4 regions of the Micromonospora sp. CA-263727 genome follow, and region 4 is predicted to be linked to each of the others. Evidence: riboswitches for the same ligand, from Rfam matches in the RefSeq annotation. Region 4 holds a riboswitch; each other region holds the start of a gene.
What was found. Region 4 has a riboswitch for cyclic di-AMP ahead of ACQPYA_RS01155 (NlpC/P60 family protein). Riboswitches for the same ligand answer to the same signal wherever they lie in the genome.
Positions count from the first base shown of each region.

Region 1: another riboswitch for cyclic di-AMP. It lies ahead of ACQPYA_RS10190 (C39 family peptidase); the one in region 4 lies ahead of ACQPYA_RS01155 (NlpC/P60 family protein).
Region 2: another riboswitch for cyclic di-AMP. It lies ahead of ACQPYA_RS02935 (coiled-coil domain-containing protein); the one in region 4 lies ahead of ACQPYA_RS01155 (NlpC/P60 family protein).
Region 3: another riboswitch for cyclic di-AMP. It lies ahead of ACQPYA_RS24105 (coiled-coil domain-containing protein); the one in region 4 lies ahead of ACQPYA_RS01155 (NlpC/P60 family protein).

Region 1 is NZ_CP192031.1:2,236,486-2,240,688, forward strand. Features, by position in the region: gene ACQPYA_RS10180 (hypothetical protein) at 1-340, shown strand, start outside; gene ACQPYA_RS10185 (hypothetical protein) at 551-1,324, shown strand; cyclic di-AMP (ydaO/yuaA leader) riboswitch at 1,625-1,766, shown strand; gene ACQPYA_RS10190 (C39 family peptidase) at 1,992-2,870, shown strand; gene ACQPYA_RS10195 (hypothetical protein) at 2,987-4,000, opposite strand.
Region 2 is NZ_CP192031.1:632,686-636,888, reverse strand. Features, by position in the region: gene ACQPYA_RS02940 (YibE/F family protein) at 311-1,699, shown strand; cyclic di-AMP (ydaO/yuaA leader) riboswitch at 1,866-1,997, shown strand; gene ACQPYA_RS02935 (coiled-coil domain-containing protein) at 2,002-3,015, shown strand; gene ACQPYA_RS02930 (carbonic anhydrase) at 3,116-3,811, opposite strand; gene ACQPYA_RS02925 (helix-turn-helix transcriptional regulator) at 4,015-4,203, shown strand, end outside.
Region 3 is NZ_CP192031.1:5,532,435-5,536,637, reverse strand. Features, by position in the region: gene ACQPYA_RS24120 (hypothetical protein) at 1-9, opposite strand, end outside; gene ACQPYA_RS24115 (hypothetical protein) at 190-354, opposite strand; gene ACQPYA_RS24110 (STAS domain-containing protein) at 668-1,033, shown strand; gene ACQPYA_RS24105 (coiled-coil domain-containing protein) at 1,097-2,200, opposite strand; cyclic di-AMP (ydaO/yuaA leader) riboswitch at 2,205-2,337, opposite strand; gene ACQPYA_RS24100 (cation diffusion facilitator family transporter) at 2,434-3,351, opposite strand; gene ACQPYA_RS24095 (HelD family protein) at 3,439-4,203, opposite strand, start outside.
Region 4 is NZ_CP192031.1:250,041-254,243, reverse strand. Features, by position in the region: gene ACQPYA_RS01165 ((Fe-S)-binding protein) at 1-615, shown strand, start outside; gene ACQPYA_RS01160 (NlpC/P60 family protein) at 876-1,874, shown strand; cyclic di-AMP (ydaO/yuaA leader) riboswitch at 2,047-2,182, shown strand; gene ACQPYA_RS01155 (NlpC/P60 family protein) at 2,195-3,235, shown strand; gene dcd (dCTP deaminase) at 3,416-3,994, opposite strand; gene ACQPYA_RS01145 (pyridoxamine 5'-phosphate oxidase family protein) at 4,070-4,203, shown strand, end outside.

The DNA.
Region 1 (4,203 bases), 2.0 Mb from region 4:
CACCGTCGGGGCCTGGGCGATGCCCGCCTCGGCAGGGCCCGCCGGGCAGCCCGACACAGCGGCCTCCGGCCGGTTCGACGCGGCCTCCGGCCGACCGGCCGTTACCGTCGCGCCGCAGGCGCACACCGGGTGGCAGCCGGCCGCGCTTTACGCGCCGGTCGATCACCTGGCGCAGGGCGTGACCGCCGGCACCGACCTGGACGTCGCGATCGCGGTGCCCCCCGCGGTGCCCACCCCGCTCCGGCCATCCACCACCGGCGGCCCCGCCGCCCCGGTCGCGTCGGCGTTTCCGGTGCTCGCCCCGGGCGCCGACCCCGCACGCGGCCCGCCCCGCTCCTGATCCCGTCGCCTCTCCGGCGGCGGTGACCGGCCGTCCAGCGCGGTTGTCCTGGTGACCACCACCGTCCGGCCGGACGCCTTGGAGACGGGCCACCGTGACCGGGACCCATCCCTTCCGATGCATCGCCCCACCGCTGTACCCGAACCCCGTGGCGCGGCCACGAGACGGTCCGGGTCCGCACGAGTCGTCGTCACCCGTACCAACCGGCCGATGAGGTACGCCATGGAGAGCGCAGTCGTCTACCAGTTCCTGATCGAGGTGCCACGGGCCGCCGCCATCTGGTCGGTCCTGCTCGTGCTCGCGCTCGGCGTACTCGCCGCCCTGGTCGCCCGGCCCGAGTCGGCCCGGCCGGACGACGGCGAGCCCGCCGACCCGGTCGAGGACCCCGCCGCGACCGCCGCGGCCGACCTGCGTCGCTACGCCGGTGAGGTGGCGGTGGCGGCGGCCGGCGCCGGGCAGAATGCCGCCCGGCGGCGGGACGCGTGGCGGGCCGCCCAGGCCGAGCTCGACCGCGCCTGGGCCGGGTACGACGAGGCGGAGTCCACGGCCCGGAGGCTCTCCGCCGTCGCCGCGCTGCCCGCCCCCCGCACGCCCCACACCCCCGCCGAGTACGCCGCCCGGGAGCGTTGGCTGCACCGGGCCGCGATGGTCGCCCACTGGCGCGGAGACCTGTCGGCCCGTCAGCTCAGCGACGTGCTCGCCCGCCGGGCCGGCTGGGATCCCCGCCGGCACCCGGCCGAGCAGGAGATCCTCCTCGCCCGGGTGGTACGCGACGGCCGCCTGGCCGTCTATCGGGCCGCCGCCGAACGGGAGCGCGCCGCGTGGCGAGCTGCCGAGGTCGCCGCCGACGCGGCCCGCGTCCTCTCCGCCGAGGCGTACGCCGCCGCGGAGCAGCTCCGGCCGAACCGGTTGCCGGCGCTGCGCCGGGTCGCCGTCGGCCGCCCGGCCGCGATCCTGCGCTGGCGACCGGCCCGGGTCGGTTGAGCGCACGCGCCGGGGCTGCCGGGGATTCGGTGAGCCCGGTCACAGGGCCGGGAAAAACGGTCATCTGGTGTAAGTCGGCGGATGCTTGCCGCAATTTCCGGACAATTGTTTACGGCCGGTCCGGTTGTCGCCTCAAGGTGCCCGGATGGCCGCGCATCCCATTGAGCGACGACAGTTCCCGAACGCCCGAAAAAAACTCTTCTGGATCATGTTTAAGCAGCTCACGCCGGGTTGGCAGGGTCATGACCGGCCAGTAGTGTCGGCCCGTCCGGTGCGGTAACCGATCGCAAGAGGCGACGCCGCATCGACCCGCTCAATCGTGATCTCACGAACCGGGGACCCACTGCACCACTGGGGTGAATCCGCGAGCCTCGGCCCGCGGTAGGGCGATCTTCCCGCCCGAATCCGTCAGCTAACCCGGTCGGCGGTGTCGGAAGGAGTGCTTACTTCGTGCAGCACATTTCGATCCCCCCATTGTTCCCCTGCCTCCACGGCACCGCGGTGCCCGCGCTCGCCGGCCCAGTGGTCGCGAGCTGATACCGGCCCACCGCCGCCGCCCGGTAGCCCGGGCGCACCCCGTTGAACGGCCCATCCGCGTACTCGGGTGGTCGTCGGTGACCCTGCCGACTCGACCGCCGGAGCCGGTGCGCCGCTCACCCCGAGCCCCGTGGAGGATTCCGTGAAGCACACCTTCAAGCGTCAGCTCCGTCGGCTGGCCACCGAACGTCCGTACCAGGTCGTCGCCGCGTCGGCGGCGGCACTGGTCGTCGCCTCCGGCGCTGGTGCCCTGCTCGCCAGCACCGAGGACGCCCCGGCCACCGCGCAGACCACGACCGCCGTCGCCGAGCTGCGAAGCGACACCGCAGCGTCCCGCGGGGACGCCCGGGTCGTGGCGGCCCCGTCGACCGCTGCGCCGAGCAGCGCGGCTCCGGCCAGCTCCGCAGCACCGGCCAGCGCCGCCGCCTCGCCGTCGGCGCAGGCCAGCTCGGCCGCGCCGGACCCGGACGTGACCAGTAAGAAGGCGGCGTCGAAGCCGCCGACGTCGAAGGTCCTCGACTACGACTACCAGGCCCAGACGACCGGCTACTACTGCGGCCCGGCCGCGGTGCGCAACGCGCTCAGCGCCGCTGGCATCGATCGTGACCAGGACACCCTGGCCGGCCAGCTCGGCACCACGTACGCCGGCACCAACTCGGCCGAGGACACCACCCGCGTGCTGAACGCCACGGTCAAGGGCAGCCCCTACAAGACCACGATGATCCGTGGTGGCTCCGCCACCTCGGCCCAGATGGACCAGCTCCAGGCCGACGTCGTGGCCGCCCTCAGCGCCGGGCGGGCTGTCGTGGTCAACGTCGCCGGCAGCGCCACCGACACCGACGGCGGCTGGCACTCCTTCCCCGGCGGCCACTACATCGCCGTGGTGGGCTACGACGACGAGGGCCGGCAGGTGAAGATCGCCGACTCGGCCGACCCGTCGTACTACTCGTACTGGATGAGCACCATCGATCTGGCGAACTGGGCGGCCACCCGCGGTTACTCCGCCTGATCGACTCGTCCTGTTCGACGACGGCGGGGCGTCCGGACCTTTCGGTCCGGGCGCCCCGGTCGGTGCGGTGCCCCTGATCGGTGTGCTGGCCCCGATCGGTGTGCTGGCCGGCGTGGTCAGTAGTTGATGAAGCCGTAGAGCGCCATGTGGTTCGACCTGGTGCCGGCCACGGTGTGGTCGATGCTGGACGGCTGCACGTCGCCCCTGATGAAGATGTAATCGATCTTGCTGGAGCCGCTGGTCGCCTTCGACCCGTAGCCGGTCATGCCGGAGCCGCCCAGGGTGTTCGCGGCGATGCCCGTCCGGTTCGCGTCGATGCCGACGATCCGGATCGTCGAGTTGTTCATCAGGCTGGTCGCGTCCGCGCCGATGTGGATGCCCGTGTTGCTGATGCCGGTGGTGCCGTCCCCGGCACAGGCGTTCTGCCGGTTCTGCTCCGGCAGGTGCATGGTGGCGGCGAAGACGCTGGTCCCGGTCGATTTGATGGTGAACCGGGCGGCGATGGCGCTGGTGCGCTTCCACTTGTGGGCGTTGGTGGCGCCGTCGTCGTTGTTCGGCGGCTTGTAGAGCGTGCAGCCGGCGCCGCTGTTGTAGGCCGTGCCCGGCTTCAGCCAGCCCGCGCTCCAGTATTTCGAGATGTCACCCGAGGCGAGGTCCAGCGTACGGCTGTTCCAGATGATGGCGTTGGTCTGCTTCTTCTTCAGGTCGCCGAGGGACTGGTCGCTGCACTTGTGCGTGCTGCCCCACGGCTCCGGGTCGGTCCAGGCCACGATCGCGCGATAGGTGCCGGCCGGGTAGCCGAACTTCGTGCCCAGTTGGTTCGCGTACGCCTCGGCCTGACCGGTGCCGCGCACCTGCTGCACGATCAGCAGGTCGGGGGCGGCCACTCCGGAGGTGCCCTTCTGCCCGTTGTCGTCCACCAGCATCGAGGTGAGCTGGTCCGGCCCGGAGACGCGCGTGCAGGTCCCGTCGGAGTTGTTCACCACCAGGTTCTCGATGTTGTTGTTGTAGACCCGGAGGACCCGATCCGCAGCCGCGGCGGTGCCCGCGCTCTCGTCCACTCTCACGGCGGCGGCGGAGGAGGTCGGCGCGGCAAGCGCGAGCAGCGTTACGGCCACCGTGGCAGTCATCCAGCCCGACCGATTCCTGAGATGCAACGCGTACTCCTGTCGATGGTGGGATGGCGTCCCCGCGCCACCGCTCGGGCACACTGTATATTCATCCTGATCATGGTGAGGCCCTGACGGGACAATCAGGACGGTTGCCGCGAGGCCGACATCCCGGCGGCGGACCGGTCGCCGAAGCGTCGCCCGGTGTCGGGTGCCGGTCGCCG
Region 2 (4,203 bases), 380 kb from region 4:
GCCCGCCCGCGCACGGATGTCGTGAACCGCCGACGCACCCTGACGACCTGCGTTCCGAGGTCGGGCTGGCTACCATTCGCAGACGATGGCCTGCCGAAATCCGTGCCGCCCGGCCCGCGCCCTCCGCCGGGCACGAACCTCCGCCGCCACTGCCCGGCGGCCGTCGAGCGCCGGCCGGCGACTCACGGTACGCAGCCATCTCGCCACTTCCGGTCGGCCCATGCCGCCCGTCGCGACGGCCGTACGGCGACGCTGAACCGACTCGCCCGCCGGCACGTACTCCGTTTGGGAATCGTTGGGAGACACTGAATTGGGCGCCGACCACACCCGTTCCGCTCCGCCCACCCCGCCCGGGGTGCGGCGGATCCTCGTCGTGACGGTGGTTCCCCTCTTCCTCGCCACGTTGGTGGCCGCCCTGGCGCTCTGGCCCCGGGACGCGCCACGTCCGGAGGCCACCGACGCCGCGCCCCGCTACCACGGCACGGTCACCCAGGTGGTGACCGAATCCTGCCCGCCCAACCCGCTGGTCCCGGAGGGCACCCCGACGACGGCGCAGGGGCCGTGCGGCACGGTCACCGTACGGATGCAGGGCGGCCCGGACTCGGGCCAGGAGGTGCAGACGCCCATCCCGGCCGGACCCGGCGCGCCCCGGGTCAGCGTCGGTGACGACGTCATCGTGGTCCCGCTGATCGACCCGGCGGATCCGTCGATCAGCACCTACAACATCGCCGAGCACCAGCGCGGCAAGCCGCTGGTGTGGCTCGCGGTGCTCTTCGCCGCCGCCATCGTCGCCTTCGGGCGGCTGCGCGGACTGGCCGCCCTGGCCGGCCTGGCGGCCAGCTTCGCCATCCTGCTCACCTTCGTGCTGCCCGGCATCACCGCCGGCCAGCCGCCGCTGGTGGTCGCCATCGTCGGCGCGGCGTTGATCATGTTCGTGGTGCTGTACCTGACCCACGGGGTGTCCGCGCAGACGTCCGTGGCGGTGCTGGGCACGCTCGGCAGCCTGGTGCTCACCGGGCTGCTCGGCCTGGCCGCGACGGCGGCCACCCATCTGACCGGCTTCGGCAGCGAGGACGCCACCACGCTGTCCATGTTCCGGGCCGACGTCGACCTGCACGGCCTGCTGCTGGCCGGCATCATCATCGGGTCGCTGGGGGTGCTCGACGACGTCACGGTCACCCAGGCCGCCGCGGTCACCGAACTCGGCCACGCCAACCCGAACTTCTCCCGCCGGGAGCTGTACCGCTCGGCCACCCGGGTCGGACGGGCGCACATCGCCTCCGTGGTCAACACCATCATCCTGGCGTACGCCGGTGCGTCGCTGCCCCTGCTGGTCCTGCTCACCGCCGACTCCCGGGCGGTGGGCCAGATCCTGACCAGCGAGTTCCTCGCCCAGGAGATCGTCCGCAGCGTGGTGGCCACGCTCGGGCTGATCGCCGCCGTACCGCTGACCACCGCACTGGCCGTGCTGGTGACCACCGCCGGCCGACGCCCGGGTCCGGACGGCGCCGCGGCCGGTGGCGGACCGCGCAGCAGGCCCGACGGCGCCGGGCCGACCGCCGCCCCCATGGTTTCCCGGCCGGCGACGGACCGGGCCGAGGCGCTCCACGCGCTCAGCACACCGCGCACCCGTAACACCGCCCCCGCCACCCCGTCGGGGTGGCCCGAACCGGACAGGAGCACGGACACCACATGGTGACACTCCTCAGCGTGACCGCCGCGGCCGATGTGGCCGGCCAGGGTGTCGCTGGTCACTCAACGCGATTACGAAATGACACATCTAGTCAGGTTCGGGGCGTAGAGCGCCCGATCGCCTGTCGGGTAACCTCACTGCCGGTCACCGCCGAAGGCGCGCACCGGCGCCTGCGGTGCCGCCGCCCAATCGCCCAGAGGCGAGCCGGGAACCCAGGTACGTGGGGTGAATCCGCGACAGCGGTAGGGGCCACTTCCGTCCCGAACCCGTCAGCTAACCCGGTCGGCGGTCGATGGAAGGGAAAGACAGTGACGGCACCCCTACGCCGCTGGTTGACACCCGTGGTGGCCGTGTTCGCCGCGTGCGCCGTGTTCGCCGGCCCGCTGCCGGCGATGGCCGCGCCAACACCCCCCAAGCCGGCGGAGCACGACGACGACCCGCCGATGCTCAACGATCTGATCGAGGCGACCAACCGGGACTACTCCAAGGCCAAGAACAAGCTGGAGAAGTCCAAGAAGCGGCAGCTTGAGTTCGCCGTCGAGGTCCGTCGCGCCCAGGCCGACCTCGACGCGCTCGCCCCGCAGGTCGCGGAGATCGCGACCCAGTCGTACCGGACGGGTCGGGTCGGCGCGATCTCCATGCTGCTGCAGAGCAACGCCCCCGACTCGTTCATCGACCGCGCCTCCGCGCTGGACGAGCTGAACCTGGTCAACGACAAGAAGCTCAGCGAGGTCAACGCCGTCCGGCTCCGCGCCCAGCAAGCCAAGCTGGCGCTCGACGCCGAGGTGCGCGAGCAGCAGAAGCTGACCAACGACATGGCCCGCAAGAAGAGCGAGGCGGAGAAGTCGCTCCGGCTGGTCGGCGGCACCGGCCTCACCGGCGGCCTGGTGGCGGCCACCTCCCCGGTCGCCCGGGTCGGGCCCAACCGGGCGGCGGACGGTGGCTGGAAGTCCGAGTCGTGCAGCCAGAAGGACCCGACCACGTCGGGCTGCATCACGCCGCGCACCTTGCACATGTACAAGGAGGTCAAGCGGGCCGGCTTCAACCGGTTCGTGGGCTGCTTCCGGCCGGGCGACAAGTTCGAGCACCCCAAGGGCCGGGCCTGTGACTGGTCGTTGCAGAACAGCGGCTTCAGCCCCTGGCACAACAACGACACCCGGATCTACGGCAACAACCTGGCGGCCTTCCTGGTCCGCAACGCCGACCGGCTGGGCGTCTACTACGTGATCTGGAACCGGCAGATCTGGTTCCCGACGACCGGCTGGAGCGCCTACAGCGGCCCGTCGAACCACACCGACCACGTACACGTGTCACTGCTCTGAGCCGGTCTGCGCTGGGTCCGCCAGCGCGAGATGTTCGAGGGCCGTTCCGCCATCCGGTGGGACGGCCCTCGCCGTACGCGCCGAGGTCTCCGACGGTCTCTCAGGCGGCGGGCACCGTGTCGGCCAGCCCGGCCGGTTCCGCGGCCACCGCCCGCACCTCACCGGCAGCGAGCCGGTACGACATGCCCACCACCGCGCACCGCCCGGCTGCCACCTCGGCAGCGAGCGTCTCGGAGGAGCCCAACATCGTCTCGACGGTCCGCGCGATGTGGATGTCCACGATCCGGTCCAGTTCCTTCACCCCTGCGGCCTGCGCCCGCCGCAGGCTTGGCACCACCGCGTCGACCACGGCCCCTAGGTGGCCCGTCGGCGGGGTGCCGGTGGCCACCGTGTCGCGGGCCGCCTGCACGGCGCCGCACGAGTCGTGCCCGAGCACCACCACCAGCGGCGTACGCAGCACCGCCACCGCGTACTCCACGCTGCCCAGCACCTCGGGCCCGACGGTGTGCCCGGCGGTCCGGACCACGAAGAGGTCGCCCAGCCCTCGATCGAAGATGATCTCGGCAGCCAACCGGGAGTCGGAGCAGCCCACGATCACCGCGAAGGGATGCTGCTCCGCCGCCACGGCGGCCCGCCGCCCGGCGTTCTGGTTGGGATGCCGGAGCGCGTCGGTGACGAACCTCCGGTTGCCGGCCAGCAGCTCGGCGAGGGCGAGTTGTGGGGCTCCGGGTAGATCCGCGGTGAGGTACTCGCGGTCGGGCCCCGGCTGCGCGCCGATCGGTCCGGGTCGACTCATCCGGCCACACCTCGCTTCTCGGTGGAATGCCTGGTCATCCCGGCCGACGGCGGTCGCGGGCTGCCATCACCGTCACACGCAACGCAAGATGCGTCAAGCTATGCGTGATATGCATTTCATGTATCCCTCGACGCTTGCGTACGAGTGGGACGGGGACGCCGCTGGACGGCGCGGCCCGGAGAACCCGAAGGGCAGGTCATACGATGGCGGGCATGGCGAGCACAGGCGAGCGGGAAAGCACCCGGAACTGGACGTTCCTAACAAACCACGCGCATGTGCTGCTCGCCATCGCCCGCAACCCCACCGCCCGGCTACGCGACGTCGCCAGCGAGGTGGGCGTGACCGAACGGGCCGCCCAGGCGATCGTCGCCGACCTGGAGGCGGGTGGCTAC
Region 3 (4,203 bases), 1.8 Mb from region 4:
TCCGAACATGGTGGTTCCCTCCTCGACAGTGCCGAGGCCGGTGCCCACATCAGACCTCGGCGGGTGGCCCGGCGTGCGGCGTTCGCCATCGGAGCTGTGCCCCGCCGGATGCCGCCGCAAACCCCGGCGGCGGGCCGGCGTGCCGGCGCGGGCGGGCGGTTCAGGCCACGCCGAGTCCGGCTGTCCCGGTCAGTGGGACACGATCGCGACCGCCCGGGCGAAGTCGTCGTCATCGTCGTCGTCATCGTCCCCGCCGCCGAACCCGCAGGCCAGCACGAGAGCGAGCAGGGCGCCGGCGCCGGCCAGCGTGGCAAGTCTGCGGAGCATGACCTCGTCCTCTCGTCGTACCGTCATCCGTGATGCTAGGCACACCGGGTCAACGCGGGACAACCGAGTGCACAGGTCGGGCGGGGTTTCCGGCAGGCACGCCGGTGCGCCGGATATCCGACGGGTTGGCACCGGCCCGCTACTCTGGTTCGTCGGCGTAGGCATTGAGCTAACGTCGAGTGGTAGGGCATGAAAAGTTCGGATGTGGGCGACTTGGCGTGCCCCTGTCCGCGAATTGCTCATCCCGAGGGGTGGCGACCGAGGCCGTCGGAGGAATACTCTCGGTCGCGGCCCGCGTACTGATGAGGCGCCCGTCGGACGGGCGAGTGGAGGTGCTCGCGTGAGCCTGTCGATCCTGCAGACGGTTCGGCCCGGTGGTGTCATCGAGATCGCCCCGAGGGGCGAGATCGACGTCGACACGGCGTACGAGGTGAAAGAGGCCATTGCCGAGGTGCTGGCCAAGGGGCGTCCGGCCCGGATCGAGCTCAACATGCGGCTGGTCACCTTCATCGACTCGGTGGGCATCAGCGCGATGGTCGCCGGCTTCCAGACCGCCGAGGTCAGCGGCGTGAGACTGGTCGTCACGCAGCCGAGCCGGTTCGTGCACCGGCAGCTCTGGGTGACCGGCCTGCTCGGCCTCTTCGGCGCGCCGGAGCCCTACTACGCCGGTGCCGCCGCGACCCCCGAGGTGCTGCCCGGCGCCTGAGCGCATACGCACGACGCCGGGTGGGCCGCTCGGTAAGGCGACCCACCCGGCGTCGGCCGGGGATCAGTACACCGACAGGTGGACGTGGTTGGTGTGGTCGCTGGACGGGTCGCCCCGCCCGCTGTTGTACGCCCGCCACCCGCTGCTCGGCAGCCAGATCTGCTTGTACCAGATCACGTAGAGCACGGCGAGCCGGTCGGCGTTGTCCACGAAGTACGCCGCCAGGTTGTTGCCGTACGTCCGGTCGCCGCCCGTGGCGACCCCCCCGAAGCCGTTCTTCTGCGCCGCGAAGTCGCAGGCCCGACCCTTCGGGTGCTCACCGGAGCCGCCGGAGCGGTAGCAGGAGACGTACCGGGTGAAGCCGGCCGCCTTGGCCTGGTTCAGCGCGTGCAGCGTGCGCGGGGTGATGCAGCCGTTGGCCGGGGTGGGGTCGTTGACGCTGCACGACTCCGCCGGCCAGGAGCCGTCCGAGTTCCGGGGCGCGGGCTTGGCCGTCGGGCTGGACCCGCTGGAACGCGCCGGAGCACGGTTGGCCCGTTCCGCCGCCTGCGCCCGTTCCGCCGCCTCCTCCCGTTCGACGGCCACGGTCAACGCCCGCTCGGCCTGCTCCTTGCGCTTGGCCATCACGGCCACCTGCTTGCGTTGCTCCTGGACCTCGCCGTCCAGAGCCTTCTTCGTCCGGCTGATCTCGTCCCGGGTGGCCTGGAGTTCGCGCAGTGCCCGTTCCTCGTTGGCGGCCACCGCGTCCAAGGCCGCCGCCCGGTCCATGAAGCCCGCCGGGGAACCGCTGTTGAGCAGCGCCGACGCGGCACCGAGCCGCCCGCTGCGGTACGCCTGCGCGGCGATCTGGGCGACCTTGGCGCTGCGTTCGGTGAGCTGGCTCTCGGTCGTCTTGAGCTGGTCGGCCAACTCTCCCTGGCGCTTGACCGAGCGGTCGAGCGCGGACTTGGCGTCGAGGAAGCCCTTGCTGGCCGCCTCCAACTGGGCGCGCAGCGCCGGGGTGCCGCCCTCGTCGCCCACGTCGGCGGGGGCCGCCGCGCGCAGCCCCGACGGCGCCGCGGCGGCGGGGGTGAACGGGGCGAGTGCGACGCCCAGAGCGAGGGCGAGCGCCGCGGAGATCAGGGCCGCCGTCCGGGCGGCCGGTGTCACGGTTGCCACTGCTGGCATGCACATGTCCTTCCGTCAGCCGCCGACCGGGTTAGCTGACGGGTTCGGGACGGAAGATCCCTACCGCGTATGCGGATGCACCCCAGGAACGTTGGTTCCCCGGTTCGCCCGGGCGGGCGATTAGGCGGCGGCCGCCGCCGGCACCGGTGGGTGCCGCCTGGCGGAGGCCGGGTCCGAGCCTACCGGTGCAGGTGGGGCCGGTGCAGCCATTGTGACTCATGGTAATTGTTTCACTACCACTCGACCGCTCCGCAGGCCCCCGGGTTCGCTCCCGGCTCGATCTGCAACGTGGCGTGCTCGATGTGGAAGTCCTCGTGCAGCGCCGTCCGGGCCGCCGCCAGCACGGCGCCGACCTCGGCGCCGGGCGCCATGGTCAGGTGGGCCGAGGCCACCTCCATGCCGGAGGTGAGCGTCCAGACGTGCAGGTCGTGGACGCCGGCCACGCCGGGCACCGCGGCCAGCCGGTCGTGCACCGCGGTGACCTGGAGGTGCTCCGGGGCGGCCTGCACCAGGATCCGTACCGCCGCCCGGCCGAGACGCCAGGTGCGGGGCAGGATGAACGTGCCGATGGCGACCGCGACCAGCGGATCCGCCCACCACCAGTCGGTCACCGTGATCAGCAGCGCCGCCCCGATCACGCCCAGTGAGCCGAGCAGATCCGCCAGCACCTCCAGGTACGCCCCGCGCAGGTTGAGGCTCACCTGCGCTCCGGGCCGCAGCAGCGCGAAGGCGACCACGTTGGCGAGCAGCCCGAGCGCCGCCACCACCAGCACCGGCCCGGCGAGCACCTCGGGCGGGTCGCCGAACCGGCGTACCGCCTCGACCAGCACGTAGACCGCCACGCCGGAGAGCAGCACGGCGTTGGCCAGCGCGGCGAGCACCTCCAGGCGGTAGAGCCCGAAGGTGCGCTGCGGGTCGGTGCCGGCCCGGCGGGTGGCGGCCACGGCGGCCAGGGCCATCCCGATGCCGAGCACGTCGGTGAACATGTGTCCGGCGTCGGAGAGCAGGGCCAGCGAGCCGGTCCGTAGGGCGGTGCCCGCCTCGACCAACATCAGGGTGCTGAGCAGGGCGAACGCCGCCCACAGCCGGCCGGAGTGGCGGTGCGCGGCGGTCGACACCGCGGCGTGGTGGTGGTCATGACCCGCGCCCACGCAGACACCTTGCGTCGTCCGCCGGGCCGGAGGCAGATCTATGCCAACATCGCTATGTATGCAACCGGTGGTCCCGGCCCGTTCGGGTCAGCCGGTCGGGTCGATCGTGGTGAGCCGTTGGGTGGCCCGGGACAGGGCGACGTAGAGCGTGCGTACGCCGGAGCCGGGCTCCGCGCGGATCTCGCTCGGGGCGACCAGCACCACCCCGTCGTACTCCATGCCCTTGGCCTCCAGGCTGGTCACCACCTGGAGCCGATCCTCGCCGAGCCCGCCGAGCCAGGCGGCGACCTCGCCCCGACGCGGCACCGGAGTGATCACGCCGACCGTGCCCTCGACCTCGCCGATCAGGGCGCTCGCGGCCGTCACCACGCTGGTCTCCAGCTCCGCCGCCGGCACCACCAGCTCGATCGGGTCGACGCCGGTGGAGCGGACCGCGGTCGGCAGCGCGAGGTCCGGGTACGCCCGGCGGATCTCGGCCGCCGCCACCGCGAAGATCTCCGCCGAGTTGCGGTAGTTGGTGGTGAGCGTGAAGCGGTGCCGCCGTCGTCGGCCCAGCGCCTGGTCCCGGGCCCGGGACAGCTCCTGCGGATCGCCCGTCCAGGCGGTCTGCGCCGGGTCGCCCACCACCGTCCAGGAGGCCAGCCGCCCGCGCCGGCCGATCATCCGCCACTGCATCGGCGAGACGTCCTGCGACTCGTCGACCACCACATGGGCGTAGTCCCGGTAGTCCTCGGGGCGTTCGCGGGCCGCCTGCCGGGCGGCTCGCTGCCGGTCGGCGAAGGTGCTCAGCTCGCGGACCCCGCCGGCCAGCTGGAACGGGTCCCGCCGGGGGCGGGCCGGCCGCACGGGCTT
Region 4 (4,203 bases):
ATGCTCGCCCAGCAGAACGTGGAGACCCTCAACGAGGCGTTCGAGGGCCGCGAGCGGGCCAAGCGCAAGATCGTCGCAACCTGTCCGCACTGCTTCAACACGCTGGGCAACGAGTACGGCCAGCTCGGCGGCGAGTTCGAGGTGGTGCACCACACCCAGCTGCTCGCGCACCTGGTCGCCACCGGCAGGCTCACTCCGGTGCAGCCGGTCGACGGCGGCGTGACCTACCACGACCCGTGCTACCTCGGCCGGCACAACCGGGTCTTCGCTCCGCCGCGCGAGGTGCTGGGCAGCGCGTTGGGCAACGGCGAGATCACCGAGATGCCGCGCAACAGCGAGCGCTCCTTCTGCTGCGGCGCCGGTGGCGCCCGGATGTGGATGGAGGAGCGGATCGGCAAGCGGATCAACGTGGACCGGGTCGAGGAGGCCATGGCCACCGGGGCCAGGACGGTCGCCGTCGGCTGCCCGTTCTGCTCGACGATGCTCAACGACGGTGTGAATGGCAAGGGTGCCGGCGAGCAGGTCGAGGTGGTCGACGTGGCCAGCGTCCTGCTCCGATCGGTCAAGCCCGAGCCGGCCCAGGAGGCCGAGGAGGGCGAGCCGGTCGCCGGCTGACCAGCGACGTACGCAGGCCCGCGGCGACACCATGACCGGTGTCGCCGCGTCCTGTTTTATATTGGCGTACGTAACTATAACGGAATGGTCGACACCCTTTGTGTGCGATCGGTCGCGCAAAGGTGAATAAGCCGATGGTCTCCTTGATTCCGGACCGCGCCTTCCCTAATGTTGGGCACCGGCTGCCGTGGGTCGTCTGTCTCGCCCCCTACCGCTTGCGAGACGCCCGGTGGTCGGTCGCAAAGGAGTCGGTGGCAACCATGCCCCTCCATCGTCACGTGCCCGGACGTGTCAGCCGTCCAGGCGGCCTACGCCGGGCCGTCCGCGGTCTGGTCGTTCTGGTCGCCGCCGCTGCGGTCGGCGCTGGCCTGCTCGCCGCCCCGGCGTACGCCGCACCCTCGGTCGACGAGATCGAGGCGCAGATTGACAAGCAGTGGCGGCAGCTGGAGCCCACCATCGAGCAGTACAACAAGGTGCGGGCCCAGCTGAGGGTCAACCGCCAGAAGTCGGCCAGCCTGGAGAAGAAGATCCAGCCGCTGGCCCTGGAGACCGAGCTGGCGATGAACCGGGTGGCCGACATGGCGTCCCGGTACTACATCACCGGCCCCTCGCAGGATCTCGGCGCGGTCCTGCTCAATGCGAAGCCGGACACGCTCGGCGAACAGATGGCCTTCCTCAACCGGCTGGCGGAGGAGGAGCGCCGGCAGCTTGAGGGCGTGATGAAGGTCCGCAAGAAGTACGACGACCAGAAGGCCAAGCTCGACACTCTGATCGCTTCCCAGGAGAAGCAGGAGAAGGAGCTGGCGGCCAAGAAGAAGAAGATCGACGTCGAGATCAAGCGGCTTGAGCGCTCGCTGCCGGTGACCACGGTCAAGACGACCAACTGCCCGACCATCAACGGCGTGGTCAGCGCGGCCGCCCGGACCGCCATCAAGGTCGCCTGCGAGCAGGTCGGCAAGCCGTACGTGTGGGGCGCCACCGGACCGAACTCGTTCGACTGCTCCGGGCTGACCCAGTACGCCTACAAGGCCGCCGGCATCTACCTCACGCACTTCACCGGCGCGCAGTGGAACGAGGGCAAGGCCATCGCGCGGGCCGACGCCCGCCCCGGCGACCTGGTCTTCTTCCGTAGCGACCTGAGTCACGTCGGGCTCTACCTGGGCAACAACCAGATGGTGCACTCGCCCCGGGCGGGCAAGCCGGTCAACGTCTCGCCCATCACCACCATGCCGGTCGCCGGCTTCCGCCGACCCGGCTGAGCGGTCACACAGGAACGAACGAAGGCCCCCGGTCAAGCGACCGGGGGCCTTCCCCTTTGTCAGATTTAAGCACCGAGAGTGATGGCGCGATTCTGTTGCGTATTGACGGCGATCGTCCCTACGCTGGGCAATCGTCGGCCCGCTGGTAGATCCGCCCACCCGGGGCGGTAACGGTCCGACACCGCCGAGTCGCATCCGAGCGAGCCGGGGACCCAGGTATCCGGGGTGAATCCGCGAAGGTCGCGGTAGGGCGTCCCCTTCCCGCCCGAACCCGTCAGCTAACCCGGTAGGCGGTATGGGAAGAAGGAGTACGGAGCCCGGTGGCACACCATGCCCCGCGGCCACCGTCGCAGCGGCCGGCGATGCCCGGCCCGACGACGGCTGAGCCGCGTTCCCGCTGGTACCGCTGCACCAACACGCTCGCCGCACTCGCCGCCGCAGCCATGATCCTGGCCGGCGGCGCCACGGCGGCACACGCCGACCCGACGGTCGCCGACATCGAGCGCCAGATCGACGAGGACTGGAACAGGCTCGAACCCGTCATCGAACGGCACAACGCCACCCGTCAGGACCTGGCCGCGAAGCGGCGGCAGGCCGACGAACTGGCCGCCCGCATCGCGCCACTACAACGTCAGGTGGACGAGGCGATGGACCGGGTCGGCGCGCTGGCCGCGCGGGCCTACAAGGGCGAGACGGTCCGCGCCGTCAACACCCTGCTCGGCAGCCGGTCGCCCGGTGAGGTCGTCGAGCAACTCGGCGTGCTCGACCGCTACGCCCGCTACCAGCAGCAGGACGTCCAGGAGGCCAGCGCGCTGCGCGACGAACTCGCCAGCACCAAGGCCGGGCTGGACCGGACCATCGGGCAACTCGCCCGCACCGAGGCCGACCTCGCGACGAAGCGACGGCAGATCGACGCCGAGATCGACCGGCTGCAACGCCTGCGGCAGCGGGCGTACGACGACGGGGCTGGCGGCCCGCAGCGACCGGCCCCCTGCCCGGCGGGATATCCGGGCGGGCCGGCCGGTAAGGCGGTCACCTTCGCCTGCGCCCAGATCGGCAAGCCGTACTCCTGGGGTGCCGAGGGGCCGGACGCGTACGACTGCTCCGGGCTGACGCTGGCCGCGTGGGCGCGTGCCGGAGTGACGCTGCCGCACAACGCGGCGCGGCAGCGGCAGGTCACCGCCTCGGTCAGCCGGGGCGACCTGCGCCCGGGTGACCTGGTCTTCTACTACCGGGACCTGCACCACGTCGGGATGTACGTCGGCGGGGGCTGGGTGGTGCACGCCTCCCGCGCGGGCCAGCCGGTCAAGATGAAACGCCTGGATCTCGGCCCCATCCACAGCTTCGGCCGCCCCGGCTGAGAGGCTGTCGGGAACCCCGGGGCGAGCGAGGCGGCTGGGCCCGCCGCAGCCGTCGCGCGGTGTCCCGACAGCCTCTGAGGCGTACCCGGATCGGTCGGCGGGGCCACAGCGCGGGCCCCGCCGACCGCGGCCCACCCGCCCTGCGGCCCACGGCGCTGCCGGCCCTGGCGGCTGCCGGGGTCAGCGGGTCGGCCAGGTGCGCCAGTTCTGCCACGCCCGGCTTGGGGTCGGGCCGCGCTGGCCCTGGTAGCGCGAGCCGTAGACGGCCGAGCCGTAGGGGTGCTCGGTGGGCGAGGAGAGCCGGAAGATGCAGAGCTGGCCGATCTTCATGCCGGGCCAGAGGGTGATCGGCAGATTGGCCACGTTGGACAGTTCCAGGGTGACGTGGCCGGAGAAGCCGGGGTCGATGAAGCCGGCGGTGGAGTGGGTGAGCAGGCCGAGTCGGCCCAGGCTGGACTTACCTTCGAGCCGGCCGGCGAGCTGGTCACCGAGGGAGATGACCTCCAACGTGGAGGCGAGCACGAACTCGCCCGGGTGCAGCACGAAGGGTTCGCCGTCGGGCACCTCGACCGGCGAGGTCAGGTCGTCCTGCCGGGTCGCCGGGTCGATGTGTGTGTAGAGATGGTTGTTGAAGACCCGGAACAGCTTGTCCAGGCGTACGTCGATGCTGGACGGCTGCACCAGCGTGGGCTCGAACGGCTCCAACGCCAGGGCGCCCGCCTTGATCTCGGAGACCAGGTCGCGGTCGGAGAGCAGCATCGCCACACCATAGCGGTACGCGTGACCTGCGTGTCGGACTACCTCTCTAGAACATATGTTCGATAGGATGTCGGCATGGCTTCCTGGTCCGATTTCGCCGCCGACGAGCCCCGGCTCGCCGACGGGATCCGCCTTCTCCTCCAGCAGTACGGCCCGGGCTTCGGCTACCTGGCCACGGTCCGCGCCGACGGCGGGCCCCGGGTGCACCC